Regions from separate parts of the Thauera butanivorans genome, predicted to be linked through region 1. Evidence: riboswitches for the same ligand, from Rfam matches in the RefSeq annotation. Region 1 holds a riboswitch; the other holds the start of a gene.
What was found. A riboswitch is a leader RNA that binds a small molecule or an ion and turns the genes downstream of it on or off. The one in region 1 is predicted to bind cobalamin.
Positions count from the first base shown of each region.

Region 2: it holds a riboswitch for cobalamin, as region 1 does, so the genes downstream of both, ACNQFN_RS04770 (GNAT family N-acetyltransferase) here and ACNQFN_RS20690 (TonB-dependent receptor) in region 1, are expected to answer to the same signal.

Region 1 covers NZ_CP183038.1:4,274,140-4,282,128, reverse strand. Annotated here, with positions in the region: gene ACNQFN_RS20710 (TonB-dependent receptor plug domain-containing protein) at 1-1,909, shown strand, start outside; gene ACNQFN_RS20705 (MotA/TolQ/ExbB proton channel family protein) at 2,049-2,585, shown strand; gene ACNQFN_RS20700 (DUF2149 domain-containing protein) at 2,582-2,977, shown strand; gene ACNQFN_RS20695 (CBS domain-containing protein) at 3,057-3,641, opposite strand; cobalamin riboswitch at 3,875-4,194, shown strand; gene ACNQFN_RS20690 (TonB-dependent receptor) at 4,334-6,454, shown strand; gene ACNQFN_RS20685 (ABC transporter substrate-binding protein) at 6,454-7,476, shown strand; gene ACNQFN_RS20680 (FecCD family ABC transporter permease) at 7,539-7,989, shown strand, end outside.
Region 2 covers NZ_CP183038.1:992,889-1,000,877, reverse strand. Annotated here, with positions in the region: gene ACNQFN_RS04780 (GlxA family transcriptional regulator) at 1-739, opposite strand, end outside; gene ACNQFN_RS04775 (YbfB/YjiJ family MFS transporter) at 723-2,081, shown strand; cobalamin riboswitch at 2,081-2,296, shown strand; gene ACNQFN_RS04770 (GNAT family N-acetyltransferase) at 2,453-2,965, shown strand; gene ACNQFN_RS04765 (ribonucleoside-diphosphate reductase subunit alpha) at 3,002-5,863, shown strand; gene ACNQFN_RS04760 (ribonucleotide-diphosphate reductase subunit beta) at 5,968-7,089, shown strand; gene ACNQFN_RS04755 (zinc-dependent alcohol dehydrogenase family protein) at 7,157-7,989, shown strand, end outside.

The DNA.
Region 1 (7,989 bases):
CCGCAGCCTGGGCGGCCTGTCGGTGGCCGAGGTGTTGCGCAAATTGCCCGGCCTGGAGCGCGCCGGCCACGGCGCGGACTCTGCCGCTGCCGGCGCCCGTGGGGTGGCGCGCGACGCGGTGCTGATCCTGGTCAATGGCGAACGCCCCACCGCCAGCGGCCGCCATGCGCTGACCCTGGTCGGCCGCCTGCCGGCCGGCGAACTGGAGCGCATCGAACTGCTGCGCGGCAGCTCGGCCGAATTCGGCGCCACGGCGGAAATCGTCGTCAACCTGGTCATGAAGGCGCCGGTGAGCCAGCGCAGCGCCTCGCTGCGCGTGGTCGGCGGCCAGCGCGGCGACGAGCCCAACGCCCAGCTCACCGCCAGCCTCGGCGGCGGGGAGGGCGGCTTCAGCTGGCTGCTGCCGGTCACCGTGAACCGCCACCGCATGCCGGTCGACAGCCGGCAGTGGCGCATGCTGCCGGCCGCGTGGTCCGCCGAAGCGCTGTCCGGCCATTACAGTGTCGATGAGCTGATCTTGTCGCCGCGGCTGTCGTGGAAAGCCGGCGACACCCGCCTGAGCCTGTGGCCGAGCTATTACCGCAACGATGGCCTGCGCCGGCAGACGGCCGAGCGCGGCGGGGCCGGCGAGCCCCTGGCGGCCGCCCGCCACGACCGCGAACGCAGCGCCTTTCGCATCGCTCGGCTGCGCGCCGACGGCGAAACCCGCGTCGGTGCGGACGGCAAGCTCAGCACCCGGCTGGCGCTGATGGACGGCGAGCGCGACACCCGCACCCGGCGCACCGGGCCGCTGTCGCCGGCCTGGTCCGAAGCCCTCGACCGCCACGAACGCGAATTCACCGGCTCGCTGCGGCTGGACCAGGCGCTGGCCGAGACCCACCTGCTGTCGCTGGCGCTGGAGGGCGCGGCCTTTTCCCGCCATGACCGGCAGGCGCTGGATGCCGCGAACCACCGCCATGTGGTGCGCGAGCGCAATGCCGCGCTGTGGCTGCAGGACGAATGGACGCTGAGCGAGGCGCTCACGCTGACCGCCGGCCTGCGCCTGGAAGCCGCCCGCCAGCATGCCGGCAGCGGCTGGCACGGCGAACGGGCGGCGTCGCCCTCGCTCGCACTGCGCTGGCAGGCGGCCGAGGCCTGGGTGCTGCGCGCCTCGGCCGGCACCGGCCTGCGCGTGCCCAAGCTGGACGAGATCACGCCGCTGGTCACGCGCAGTACCGAGTACAACACCCCGCTGGAAGCCGACGTCGGCGGCAATCCCGATCTCTCGGCCGAGCGCGTGCTGCGCGTGGAGTTCGGTGTCGAACGCTATCTCGCTGGCGAGAAGAGTGTGCTCGGCATGAACCTGTATGCGCGCCGTACGCGCGACTTCATCGAGCGCCGCAGCGCGCTGGAGGCCGGACGCTGGGTGGAGCGCCCGTACAACGCCGGCGACGCCCGCCACTGGGGCGTGGAACTGAGCGCCAGGCTCGACGCTGCGCTGCTTGCCAGGGCGCTGGACGGCGGCAGCCTGCGCGCCACGCTGACCCTGCCGCACGCAAGGGTGGATGACGCGCGCCTGGGCATCCGCCGCATCGCCAACGACACCCCGCGCCATCTCTTCAGCCTGAGCTACGAGCACGCGCCGGCGGGCGCGGCCACCCGCTTCGGCTTCCAGCTCAAGCACAGCGGCCCGGCGCGCACCCGCCTGGGCGACGAGCGCATCGCCCGCATCCGCAGCGGCTCCCGGCTGGACGCCCATGTCACCCGCCAGATCGCCCGCGGCGTCGATCTGCGCCTGTCGGTGGACAACGTGCTCGGCGCCGACGAGCGCCAGCACCGCCATGCGCGCCATGGCGCGGAAAGCTGGCGCCTGGACGGGCGCGACGGTGGCGAACGCACCTGGCTGCTGGCGCTGGAAGGCAAATGGTAGGGCGCAGCCCCAGCTCTCCTCGGACGGCACTTCGACCGGGAGGCCGAGGCGCTGCTGTTCGAACATCCAATCGGGCAGGCGATGACGCGTTCCGTTTTCGTCGTCCGCGTATTTCCACTTTCCCCGGAGAAAAAGAAGCATGTCGCAAATCGTCGAATCGGCCATGTACGGCCTGTCCCAGTTGTTCCTGCTGCCGGTGCTGCTGCTGGTTGCCGCCTTGTTCTTCTACGCCTTCTACGCGCTCGGCTGCTTCGTCGTGCAGGCCAGGCAGCGGCAGCGGGGCGAACTGCGCGCCTTCGAACTGCGCGCGGCGCTGAGCGAGCGCCCGGGCCTGCACCTGACCGCGCTCGAAGCGATCGCGGTCAAGCGCCTCGAAATGCTGCGCATCGCCAGCCGGGTCGGTCCGATGCTCGGTCTCGTCGCCACGATGATCCCGATGGGGCCGGCGCTGATGGCGCTGGCCGATGGCCAGTTGCAGGAAGTCAGCCGCAACCTGATGGTCGCCTTCTCGGCGGTGATCCTGGCCCTGATCGCCTCGGCGATCACCTATGGCATCGCCAGCGTGCGGCGGCGCTGGCTGGCGACCGAACTGGCCGAGATCGAGCACGAAAACCTGCCCGAGGCGCAGGAGTACGACGACCCCGTGGCACCGCTGGCTGCGGAGGGCGTGCTGTGAGCATCCGCCCGAACGCTCCCGCGGCGGCGCTGCCGCCGGCCAGGGCGCGCGGTGCCGGCGGCCCTCGCCGTGCCGGCCTGCGCCTGATGGACGACATCGAGGCCGACGATCCCATCCTGTCGGTGGTCAACCTGATCGACGTGTTCCTGGTCATCATCGCCGCGCTGCTGCTCGCCGTCGCCAGCAACCCGATGAATCCCTTCGTCCAGGAAGACGTCACCGTCATCAAGAACCCCGGCCAGCCCAATATGGAGATGATCGTCAAGAAAGGCGAGATCATCGAGCACTACCAGGCCAGCGGCGAGATCGGCACCGGCGAAGGCTCGCGTGCCGGTGTGGCCTATCGGATGAAGGACGGCTCCTTCATCTATGTGCCTGAGACGGACGAGTAAGGCATCATCTGGATGAACTGCGGCGGGCGGAGGGCTTCGTCCGCCGCCGCCGCAGGCCGCGAATTCAGTTCGCCAGGATTCAGCCCGCCAGCGCCGCCTCGATTTCGGCGAAGGTGCGCGGCAGGTCGAAGCCGAGCACCGGCACGCCGAGCAGGCGGCCGATATGGGTGGCAGAGAACAGGCCGCGTACGCGCGGCTGGCCGGTCGCGGGGTCGGTATCCTCGATCAGGATGTGCTGGCGGCCGAGCTTCTTCAGTGCCTCCAGCACGTCGGCGACGCGGGCGGTCAGGATTTCCCCGAGATACAGCGTGTCGATGGTGGCGATCGGCGTCATCAGGTCGCCGACCGTCAGTTCGTCATGCCTGCAGGAACGCGAGCGGGCGATCTGCAGCGGCTTTTCGCCGAGGATGTCGCGCGCGGTGATGAGGCCGGCGACCCGCTCCCGTCCGTCGAGCACCATCAGCAGGCGCACGCCGCGCGAAATCATGCGGGTGTTGGCTTCGCTGACCGGATCGTCGGTGGTGATGGTGACTGCGTTGACGCGGGTGAAATCGGTCATCGCCTCGACGGCGGGCGAGTCCGCGCCGATCAGGTTGAAACCGGGAATGCAAAGCGAGGCGTTCGGGGACAGCTTGTGCGCCTGTACACGAGTCGGCAAGGTCATTGTGTCTTCCTCCAGTGGATTATCGGTATTGTTTGTGGGCACCAGGGCCGTTGACCACTCTAGCATCGTGGATTCTCTGGCGCACGGGTGTTCGAGCCGACATTGCGGATTGCGCAGGACATGGCGGGCGGAATTCACATTCGGCAGGCGTGCCACGGTCGTGATCGACTGCTCGCCGCTGCTATATACTGCTTGCCTGCAACGCGACTTCGCGCAGGTTCGTGCCAGATCGCGCTGCGGAAAGAACTACAGGTGCCGGGCGGCTCCCCCGATGAAGCCGCCCGGTTAAACGGGAACAAGGTGCGTACGGCCGGAGCGATCATCGTTCCGGCCGTGCAAGGCCTTGGCTGCCCCCGCAACGGTAAGCACATCGGGATTCACCCCGGCTCCGGCCGTCGAGCGATCGACGCCGGGGCCAGCCACTGATGCGCCACGTGGCTTCCGGCACGGAAGCGCGCGAACGCATCGGGAAGGCGGTGAGTCCGGTATCCGGCGCTGCGCGCCCGGATACGCTGTGCGAGCCCGGAGACCGGCCTGTTGGCGCCGTGCATCCCGCGTTGGATGTGCGGCATTCGGCAACAGACCGTCTGCGGGGAAGCAGGTGGTGGCTCAAGGCATTTCCGGGCGCTGCGCGCAGGGATGCCGTGAAGTGCCGCCGCGCATGTCCAGACGGTCAGAACTTCGATCTGACCATGAAACTCACCAAATCTCGTGTCTCCTGCCGTACCGCAGCGCAGCTTCGGCCCGTTCCGTTCGCCCTGCTGGCGATGTTCTGCAACCCGTGGCTGTCGGCGCCCGTTATGGCGCAAACCACCTTGTCACCCGTGGAGGTGACGGCCGCGCCCGAAGGCGGCCTGGGCCTGAGCCAGCCGTCCGCGACCGGCAGCCGCACCGGCTTGTCCGCACAGGAGCTGCCCGCCAGCCTGGAGCAGATGGATGCCGACACGATGCGCCGGCGCGGCGACTTCGGCATGGCGGAAGCCGTCACCCGCACGACCGGCCTGACGTCGCAGGGCACCGGCGGCAACGGCGGCCTGTCCTTCTCCGCGCGCGGTTTCGCGGGCGTGAACTCGGTCGGCGTCGCCGAGGACGGCACGCGCATCGGCACCGCCGCCGGCACGATCAACTATCCCAACACCAGTTGGGGCTATGAGCGCATCGAAGTGCTGCGCGGCCCGGCTTCGATCGTCTCCGGCGCCGGCACGGCGGGTGCCGTCATCAACGCGGTGCGCAAGCAGCCCAGCCGCGAGCGCTCCACAGAACTGCTGCTGGGCGTGGGCCAGTACGACACCTACCGCCTGGGCGTGGGCGCCGCCGGCCCCATCGGCGAAATCGCCAGCTACCGCGTCGACGTCTATGGCCATCAGTCGGACGCCAAGCGAGACCATGCGCGTTCGCAGGGCGGCAAGCTCATGAGCACGCTGCGCCTGCAGCCGTCGGGCGACCTGCGTTTCGAACTGCTGGCCGACATCAGCGAACAGAGGCCGGGCGACTACTGGGGCACGCCGGTCTACAACGGCAAGGTGCTGAAGCATCTGCGCCACGAGAACTACAACGTCAGCGACGGCGTGGTCCGCTACAAGGACACCCGCCTGCGCGCGCGGGCCGAATGGACGGCCAACGAGTGGCTGAGCATCCGCAACGAGGTCTATCACTTCGCCTCCGACCGGCACTGGAGGAACGTCGAGGGCTATCGATACGACCCGGCGACGGACACGGTGTCGCGCTCCGACTATCTGGAAATTTTCCACGACCTGGAGCAAACGGGTAATCGCCTGGAGGCGACCATCACCGCCGGCGAGCACAAGGCGGTGATGGGCTGGGAATACTCGCAGGCCGACCTGAGGCTTTCCAACAACGCGCCCTACGGCGGCTCGTCCACCGTCTCGGCGCGCGATCCGATCCATGGCGTGTGGGTGAATCCGGGTATCACCCAGCCCAAGACCGATACCGATACCACCCAGCACGCTTTCTACTTCGAGGATGCCTGGCGCTTCAGCGGCAAGTGGCAGCTGTTGTTCGGCGCGCGCCGCGACCTGAGCGACTACGACCGCCGCGACCGGCTGACCGGCGTGTCCTTCGGCAAGAAGCTGTCCGGCACCTCGTGGCGGCTGGGGCTGACGCACTTCGTCAGCGAGGATCTCAGTGTCTATGGCCAGGTCAGCAAGGGCTACGACCCGATCGACAACATGCTGTCGCTGAGCCTGGCCAACAGCGCGTTCAAGCTCGCTTCGGCGAAGCAGGTCGAAGTGGGCCTGAAGCAGCAGTTCGGCCAGGGCCTGGGCGAATGGACGGCGGCGATCTATCGCATCGAGAAGGACGACATCATCACCCGCGACCCGGTGCAGCCGGCGATCTCGGTGCAGGGCGGCAGCCAGCATTCCAAGGGTATCGAGCTGAGCGCGGTGCTGCGGCCGACCCGCGCCTTGACGCTCGAAGGCAACTACGCGCTGGTCGATGCCGAGTTCGACGAACTGGTCGAAGCCGGCGGTGCCGACCGTGCCGGCAACCGGCCGAGCAACGTGGCCAGGCACATCGCCAACCTGTGGGGCCATTACCAGATCGGCGACTGGCAGGCTTCGCTGGGTGCGCGCCATGTCGGCAAGCGTTACGCCAACAACGCCAACTCGCTGACGCTGCCGTCCTACACCGTGTTCGACGCCGCCGTCAGTTGGCAATACGACCAGAACACCACGCTGCGGCTGCTGGGCCGCAACCTGACCGACAAGGTCTATGCGGCGGCTTCCTATGGCGGCAATTTCATCATGGGCGACGACCGCCGGGTGGAATTGATCGCCGAAATGAAGTTCTGATGCTGCTGGCCGTTGAGGGAACAGCAATGTGGATCGAGCGTTTCCTGTTGGCGGCCGGCGCGGGTGTGCTGGCCGCCTGCGCCCCGGATATACCGCCGGCCATGTCGGCGCCGCTGGCGGCCGAAAGCCGGGTGCAGCCGGTCAGCATCGACGTCTGCGGCGAAACGGTGCGCTACGACACCGTGCCGCAGCGGGCGGTCACGCACGACGTCAACATCACCGAGATGTTCCTGTACCTCGGCCTGGGCGACAGGCTGGTCGGCTACAGCGGCATCCGCGGCAACAAGAACATCGCGCCGCAATACCGCGAGCAACTGGCCGGCGTGCCCGAGCTGTCCCGCCAGGGCATGAACATCGAAGCAATCGTCGGCGCCGGTGCCGATTTCGTCTTCGCCGGCTGGAGCTACGGCTTCCGCGAAGGCGAAGTGACGCCCGCGGCCTTGCGCGAGTTCGGCATCCAGTCCTACATCCTGACCGAGTCCTGCGTGCGCAAGGTGGCGCGCACCCGGGTATCGCTGGAAGATACTTTCAACGACATGCTCAACCTGGGGCGGATCTTCCGCATCGAACCGCATGCCCAGGCGCTGGTCGAGCAGCAGCGCGCCGAGCTGCAGGCCGTCACCGATGCCCTGAAAGGCATCGAATCGCGCCCGAAGGTGTTCGTCTATGACGGCGGCACCGACAACTTCACCACCTCGGGCCGCTTCGGCATCCCGAACGCGATGATCGAAGCGGCCGGCGGGCGCAACATCTTCGACGACATCCCGAGCAACTGGCCGCGCGGCAACTGGGAAGACGTCGTCGAGCGCAACCCCGAGTGGATCGTCATCATCGACTACGACCACCCCGGCCCGCAGGGCAAGATCGACTTCCTGCGTTCCAAGCCCGAACTGTCCGAAGTGGAAGCGATCCGGCGCGGAAGCTTCGTGGTGCTGACCTATGCCGAAGCCACGCCCGGACCGGGCAACGTGGCACGTGTGCGCACGCTGGCGCAGGCTTTCCACCCCGGGCGCGTGCAGTGATGCAGGCAAGTGGAGCGGAGGTTCGCGCAGGCAGGTCCGCAGCGCCGGGCAGCCGGGCGCCTGTGCCCGCATCGGTCCGCCGCCGCATGCCGGTGCTGCTGGCGGCGCTGGCGGGCCTGCTGCTGCTGTCGATCACCTTCGGCATCACGCTGGGGCCGGTGGATATTGCGCCGGGCAGCGTCTGGCGCATCGCCGGCCACGAGCTCGTGCTGCGCCTGGGATTGCCCTCCGCGGCAGGCGAATGGACGCACGCCCAGCACCAGATCGTGTGGCTGATACGCATGCCGCGCGTGCTGCTGGCGGCGCTGGTGGGCGCCGGGCTGGCGGTGGTCGGCGTGACCATGCAGGCGATGGTGCGCAACCCGCTGGCCGACCCCTATCTGCTCGGCGTGTCGTCCGGCGCCTCGGTCGGCGCGGTGCTGGTGCTGGCCTATGGTGTGCTGGGCTTTGCCGGTGTCTACGCCTTGCCGCTGGGCGCGTTCGCGGGCGCGCTGCTGGCCTGCGTCGCGGTGT
Region 2 (7,989 bases), 1.4 Mb from region 1:
TGGCCTCGATGAGGGCCTCGAAACGGGCTGCGACGCCCTCTTCGTCCGTCTGCAGTTGATCCCATACCCGGTAGCGGGCCTGCGTCGTGCGGCTGTCGACCAGCAGATACTTCATGGCCAGATCGGCGACATCCCTGCCGGCCCGGTGGCGGATCAAGTACAGCATCAGATCCATTTGCGCCATGGCCGCGCCGGCGCTGATGACGCCGCGCTCATCCACCAGCATGCGATTCACATCCAGCCGGGCCAGGGGAAAACAACGCTGGAGGAAATCCCCGAGCTGCCAGTGCGTGGTTGCGGTCCGTCCATCGAGCAGACCGGCCATTCCCAGCACGAAAACGCCAGAGCACGACGCCGCGACCTTGCCGCCATGGGCACCGTGCTCGGCCGCCATGGCGGCAAACGCAGCCATGTCCGGCATGTTCATGCGCTGGCGCAGCCTGTCTTCGCGATAGCGGTCGCGGATATTGCCCCCCGAATCCAGCTTCGGGTGGTCCAGGCCGATTCCAGGAATCACCACGACGGCATGCGGCTGGATGGCCACCCGGTCCAGGCGTTCGGCAGCGAGCGTCATGCCGCCCGACAGCGGAATCTGCCGGCGGGTGGACACCACCCGCCATTCCATGGGCTTGCGGCCTCGTGCCGCGGCACTGCGGCCCGCAATGCTCAACACATCCAGGGTCGCGCCGACGCTGGCAGCGAGCGCCCCCTCGGGCACGGCAATGACAAAGTCCGGCATGGTTTGTCCAAAATGGATTTTTCATTGTCATTTTAGACAATTGGACATCCGCTCGAAACCTTCTAGATTGGGCAGCGCCACGCCCGCTGCAGGGCGGCCCTCGATCACGACAGGACGGGAATGTGACATGCGACACTCGCCCAAATGCACCACAACGGCAATGCCGAATGCAGCATCGCTATGGCCGGCGTTCGGCCTGGGCCTGGCGATCGCCGTGGGCAACGGGCTGGCCCGCTTCTCCTATGCCCTGCTGCTGCCCGCCATGCGGGAGGACCTGGCCTGGACCTACGCCCAGGCAGGCTGGCTGAACACCGCCAATGCCCTCGGCTACATCCTTGGTGCGGCAAGCGGCTACTTTTTGCTGCGGCACGCCTCCCCGGCGCGTCTGTTTTCCTGGGGGCTATGGCTCACGCTGGCGGCATTGCCGCTTACCGGGCTGCATGGCTCGCTGGCGTCCCTGACCGCGGCTCGCGCGGCGGCAGGCATCGGCGCAGCCTGGGTCTTCTCCTGCGGCACCGCGCTGATAGCAGCGCGATATCCGGAAACCGATGGCCGCCGGGGAACCGCCATGGGCGTGTTCTTTGCCGGCGCCGGTCTGGGCATCGGCCTGTCGGGCCTGGTGGTGAATCCCTTGCTGGCATGGTCCGGCTCGCAGGGCTGGCCTGCCGCATGGCTGTGGCTGGGCGCACTGGCGCTGCTCCTGTCCGTCTGGCCGCTGAAAGAGGCGCTGAAGGTCCAGCGCGTTTCGAACGCCCCCGCGCGCGGCGCCCTGTCGCTGCGGGGCATGCGGATGGCGCTGCTGGGCTACTTCGCCTTCGCTGCCGGCTACATCGTTTACATGACCTTCATCCTGGCCTGGCTGCACACCCAGCATGGCTCATGGCAGTTGAGCACGCTGGTGTGGCTCGTGCTGGGCATCGGCGTGTCCTTGTCGCCTTTCGCATGGCGCCGCGCGCTGGAACACTGGCCGCCGGCGCTGACGCTGTCGGCCAGTTGCACCGCCACCTGGGCCGGTACCGTGATTCCGCTGCTGAATGCCCATGCGGCCGGCTTGCTGGCTTCCGCCCTGGTGTTTGGCCTGGGCATGTTCATCGCGCCGTCGGCCATCGCAGTGCTGGTACGCCAGAAACTCCCCGCGCCGCAGCTCGCCAAGGGCATGACGCTCTTCACGGTGGTGTTTTCAGTCGGCCAGGCGATTGGCCCGGTGGCGGCGGGCTGGATTGCCGATGAACAGACATTGCGCCAGTCACTGCTGTTCGGTTCCGGGCTCCTGCTGGCAGGAACGCTCCTGCCGCTGCTGGGGCTGGATCGGAAGTTTGACAGCCCGGGGGGCCAGGGCTAATCTGCGCCCCTGTTCATGGTTGCCTGCCGACACCGGCAGGCATGAAAAGGGAATCCGGTGCCGCGCCCGCGCGCGAAACCCGGAACTGCCCCCGCAACTGTAATCGGCGAGTCCTGCGCCCCCTCACGCCACTGGAACAGCAGCACGTTCCGGGAAGGCTGGCGCAAGGCGACGACCCGTGAGTCAGGAGACCTGCCATGCACATCACCTTCAACAGTTTGGGGCGGGGTGTCCCTGACAAGAGGCATGGCTCAGACCATTTCACTTGTTCGCTTTCCTGACGGCCGGGCAGCACCGCATGGCGTGTCCATGCGGGCGATGCGCCGCGTCCAGCCGCCGGAGATCCGCCCTGCCCGTACCGGATCTCCGCCATGTCAGACCTCGCTCGCCCCGCTCCTGCGCTGAGCCCGATGACGCGCTTCGGCCCCGATGACGCGCCCCGCATCCTCGCCCACCTGCTGATGCTCGACACCGACGACCGCATGCTGCGCTTCGGCCACGGCATCCGCGACGAAGGACTGGCCAGCTACGTCGCCCGCCTCGACTACGTCCGGGACCACGTCCACGGCCTGAACGACGCCCGCGGCGACATCGTGGCCCTCGCACATATCGCGATGCACGATGGCGACGTCGACTTCGGCCTCAGCGTGACGCGCCCATACCGCGGCCAGGGCCTGGGCCATGCCTTGTTCAGCCACGTCATTGCCATGGCGCAGCGCGGCGGCGCAGCACGCGTCCTGTGCTACAGCATCAGCCCCGCCGTGCTGCACATGGCCGGCCTCCACGGCTTCCGCCGCAGCGGCGGGAACCCCGCCGCACCGCTGGCGCTGCAACTGCCGAGCCCGGCTCCTGCCAGCCTCTCCCGCAGCCGCGCCGCCGCCTGAACACCTCCACACACTCACTTCCAGACAGGACATCCCGTGGACCGACTCCCCGACTCCCTCCATCGCATCGACCCGCAACTGACCGCTTTCGAAGTCATCCGCCGCAACGGCGCCGTGGTGGCCTTCGACCCGGGCAAGATCGCCGTCGCCATGAGCAAGGCTTTCCTCGCCGTCGAGGGCCGCCAGGGCGCGGATTCGTCGCGCGTGCGCGATCTCGTCGGCCGCCTGACCGAAACCGTCGTCGGCGCGCTGACCCGCCGCCTGCCCGACGGCGGCATGCTGCACATCGAGGACATCCAGGACCAGGTCGAACTGGCGCTGATGCGTTCGGGCGAGCACGACGTCGCCCGCGCCTACGTGCTCTACCGCGAACGCCGCGCCGCCGAACGCGCCGCGCAGAAGGCCGCCGGCATGGACGCCGCAGGCGACGCGCCGGTGCTGCACGTCGTCGATGGCGGGCAGCGCCGGCCGCTCGACCGCGCCGCGCTGCTCGCGACCTGCCGCGAAGCCTGCGAAGGGCTGGCCGACGTGTCCGCCGACACCGTGCTCGAACATGCGCTGCACAACCTCTACGACGGCGTGCCGGTCGCCGCCGTGCGCCAGTCGCTGGTGCTGGCGGCACGCACGCTGATCGAACGCGAGCCCGGCTACAGCCACGTCGCCGCGCGCCTGCTGCTGTCCGCGGTGCGCGTCGAGGTACTGGGCCACGAAGCCTCGCAGGCCGACATGGCCGCCCCTTCAGGCGGATACGTCAGTCATTTCACGCAAGCAATCCAGCTCGGCATCGATGCCGAGCTGCTCGACCCGCGGCTGGCCGACTTCGACCTGAGCCGGCTGGCGGCGGCACTGAAACCCGAGCGCGACCTGCAATTCGACTACCTCGGCCTGCAGACGCTGTACGACCGCTACTTCCTGCACGTGGAAGGCCGCCGCATCGAACTGCCGCAGACCTTCTTCATGCGCGTGGCGATGGGCCTGGCGCTGAACGAGATCGACCGCGAGGCGCGCGCGATCGAGTTCTACCTGCTGCTGTCCTCCTTCGACTTCATGAGCAGCACGCCGACGCTGTTCAACAGCGGCACCCGCCATTCGCAGCTGTCGTCGTGCTACCTGACGACGGTCGCCGACAGCCTGGAGGGCATCTACCAGTCGATCAAGGAAAACGCCATGCTGCAGAAGTTCGCCGGCGGCCTGGGCAACGACTGGACGCCGGTGCGCGCGCTGGGCAGCCGCATCAAGGGCACCAACGGCCAGAGCCAGGGCGTGATCCCCTTCCTGAAGGTGGTCAACGACACCGCAGTGGCGGTCAACCAGGGCGGCAAGCGCAAGGGCGCGGTGTGTGCCTACCTGGAAACCTGGCACCTCGACATCGAGGAATTCCTCGAACTGCGCAAGAACACCGGCGACGAGCGCCGCCGCACCCATGACATGAACACCGCCAACTGGATTCCGGACCTGTTCATGAAGCGCGTGCTGGGCAACGCCGAATGGACGCTGTTCTCGCCCTCCGACGTGCCCGAGCTGCACGACCTGTACGGCCAGGAATTCGAGGCCGCCTACCTCGCCGCCGAAGCGCGCACGGCGTCGGGCGAGATCCGCCTGAGCAAGAAGCTGCCGGCGGTGCAGCTGTGGCGCAAGATGCTGACGATGCTGTTCGAGACCGGCCATCCGTGGATCACCTTCAAGGACGCCTGCAACCTGCGCTCGCCGCAGCAGCACGTCGGCGTGGTGCACAGCTCCAACCTGTGCACCGAGATCACGCTGAACACCTCGGACGACGAGACCGCAGTGTGCAACCTCGGCTCGGTCAACCTGCCGGCCCACCTGGTGCGCAGCGCCGACGGTGAGGGTGGCCACACCTGGCAGCTCGACAGCGGCAAGCTGCAGCGCACGGTGCGCACCGCGATGCGCCTGCTCGACAACGTCGTCGACCTCAACTACTACGCCACGCCCAAGGCCCGCGCCGCCAACCTGCGCCACCGCCCGGTGGGCATGGGCATCATGGGTTTCGCCGACGCGCTGCACGTGATGGGACTGGCCTACGCCTCCGACGCCGCAGTCGAATTCGCCGACCGCTCGATGGAGCAGGTCTGCCATGCCGCCTACTGGGCCTCGACCGAACTGGCCGAGGAACGCGGCCGCTATTCCAGCTTCCGCGGCAGCCTGTGGGATCGCGGCATCCTGCCGCAGGACAGCCTGGCCCTGCTCGCCGAAGCGCGCGGCCGCGCCAGCGAAGGCGGCGCGCTGCTCGAAGTGGACCGCTCGTCCGCTCTCGACTGGGGGCCGCTGCGTGAACGCATCGCCCGCCACGGCATGCGCAACTCCAACTGCGTCGCCATCGCGCCGACCGCCACCATCTCCAACATCGTCGGCGTGTCGGCCTCGATCGAGCCGGACTACCAGAACCTGTACGTCAAATCCAACCTGTCGGGCGAATTCACCGTGGTCAATGCCCACCTGGTGCGCGAGCTGAAGGTGCTCGGCCTGTGGGACCCGGTGATGGCTTCCGACCTGAAGTATTTCGACGGCTCGCTGGCGCCGATCGAGCGCATCCCGGCCGACATCAAGGCACGCTACGCCACCGCCTTCGAGATCGAGCCGCAGTGGCTGGTCGAAGCCGCCTCGCGCCGCCAGAAGTGGATCGACCAGGCACAGTCGCTGAACCTCTACGTCGCCGGCGCGTCGGGCCGCAAGCTCGACGAACTCTACCGCCTGGCCTGGCTGCGCGGCCTCAAGACCACCTACTACCTGCGTACCCTGGGCGCGACCGCAATGGAAAAGACTGGCGCCAGCACCGGCACCGGCGCTACCCAGCCCGATGCTGCCCCAGCCGCCTACGGCAGCGCCGCACCCAAGGCCTGCTCCATCCTCGATCCCGACTGCGAGGCCTGCCAATAATGAGCGCATTCAACTTCAACGACTGGGACACGCCCGCCCCGCGCACACCGTCGTCCGTGCCCACGCCGACAGGCTCGGCCCCCGCATCGGCTACTGCGACAACGATGGCAGCAGCAGCGCCTACCCCGGCGACGGCTGCCGCCCCTGCGCCGCGCCCCGGCCTGGGCACGAACGCCACGCGCACCCCTGCGATGCTCGCGCCCGAGGCGCGGCCTGGCGCGCTGGCGCCGGTGCGCGTCTCCGACAAGCGCATCGTCAACGGCCAGGGCGACATCAACCAGCTCGCGCCCTTCAAGTATCCGTGGGCCTGGGAGTTCTTCCTCAACGCCAACAAGAACCACTGGACGCCGCTGGAAATCTCGATGGCGCAGGACGTCCATGACTACCACCACCGCCTGACGCCGGCAGAGCGCCACGTGTTCGAGAACGTGCTGTCCTACCTGACGACTTCGGACATCCTGGCGATGCGCAACATCGGCCTGGCGGTGATGGAGAAGATGACCGCGCCCGAGCTGCAGATCTACCAGGCCCGCCAGGTCTACGAAGAGGCGCTGCACACCTGGACCTACCAGCACTGCATCGAGAGCCTCGGCCTCGACCAGCAGGAAATCTACAACCGCTACCGCGTCGTGCCCGAGATCCACGGCAAGATCGCGCTCGCCAACCGCCGCCTGGAGCGGGTGATGCGCGCCGACTTCGATCTCGGCGACCGCGACAAGCTGCACGAATTCGCCCTCTCCTACCTGTTCTTCGCCGCGATCTTCGAAGGCTGCTGGTTCTACAACGGCTTCTCGCCGATTTTCGCGCTGCAGCGGCGCGGGCTGATGAAGGGCACGGCCGAGCAGTTGCAGTACATCATGCGCGACGAAGTGCTGCACTGCGCCTTCGGCATCCGCGCCGTGCGCACGCTGATCGCCGAGGAAGAGCTGGAACTCGACCCGCAGGCGGTCTCGCTGCTGTGGCAGGAAGCGGAAGCGGCCGAAGCCGCCTATTCCGGCTACCTGCTGCGCGAGCCGATGCTGGGTTACTCCGCCGCCCAGCACATGGGCCAGTTCCGCTACATCGCCAACCGCCGCGCCCGCCAGCTCGGCCTGCCCGAGCCCTTCCCCGGCGCCGAGAACGTGCTGCCCTGGCTGGACGAGCAGGCCAACCTGCGCAAGGAAAAGAACTTCTTCGAGACCCGCGTCACCGAATACCAGACCGGCGGCGCACTGGCCTGGGAGTGAAACACGGGCGGCGCACGGCCATGATCCGGGCTAAGCTTGCCTTCCACTCCAAGCCTGTGAGGAAGACATGAAGGCAATCACGCTCAAAGCCCCGGGCGGCCTGGTCAACATCGCCGAAGCCGAGGTCGCAGACCCGGGACGCCCTGGCAAGGGCGAAATCCGCGTCGCGATCAAGGCCAGCTCACTGAACTACCACGACCTGCTCGTCGCTTGCGCCGCCGTCCCCACCGAGGATGGCCGCATCCTGCTGTCGGACGGCGCCGGTACCGTGGCAGAAGTCGGCGAGGGTGTGACGGAGTTCAGGCCCGGCGACCATGTCGTTTCCACTTTCTTCCCGGTCTGGCCTGCCGGGCCGGCGACGCCGCAGGTGGGCGGCTTCCTGCACACCCCTGGCGACGGCATCCAGGGCATGGCCTGCGAACATGTCGTGCGCCCCGCCAGCGCCTTCACCCATGCACCGCGCGGCTGGACGCATCGCGAGGCCGCGACCATCACCACGTCCGGCCTCACCGCGTGGCGGGCGCTGGTCGTCAACGGCCGGCTGAAGGCCGGCGAAACCGTTCTGGTCCAGGGCACCGGCGGCGTCTCCATCGCCGCGCTGCAGCTCGCCAAGGCGATGGGTGCGCGCGTGATCGCCACCTCGTCATCCGACGAGAAGCTGTCGAAAGTGGCCGCGCTCGGCGCCGACCTGACGATCAACTACCGGCGCGAACCGGAATGGGGCAGGAAGGCGCTCGAGCTCACCGGCGGCTTCGGCGTCGATCACGTCATCGAAGTCGGTGGCCCGGCGACGCTGGCGCAATCCCTCACCGCGCTCAAGGTCGGCGGCCACATCGCCATGATCGGCCTGCTGTCCGGCATCGACGCCAATCTGCCGATCCTGCTGGCACTCACCAGGCA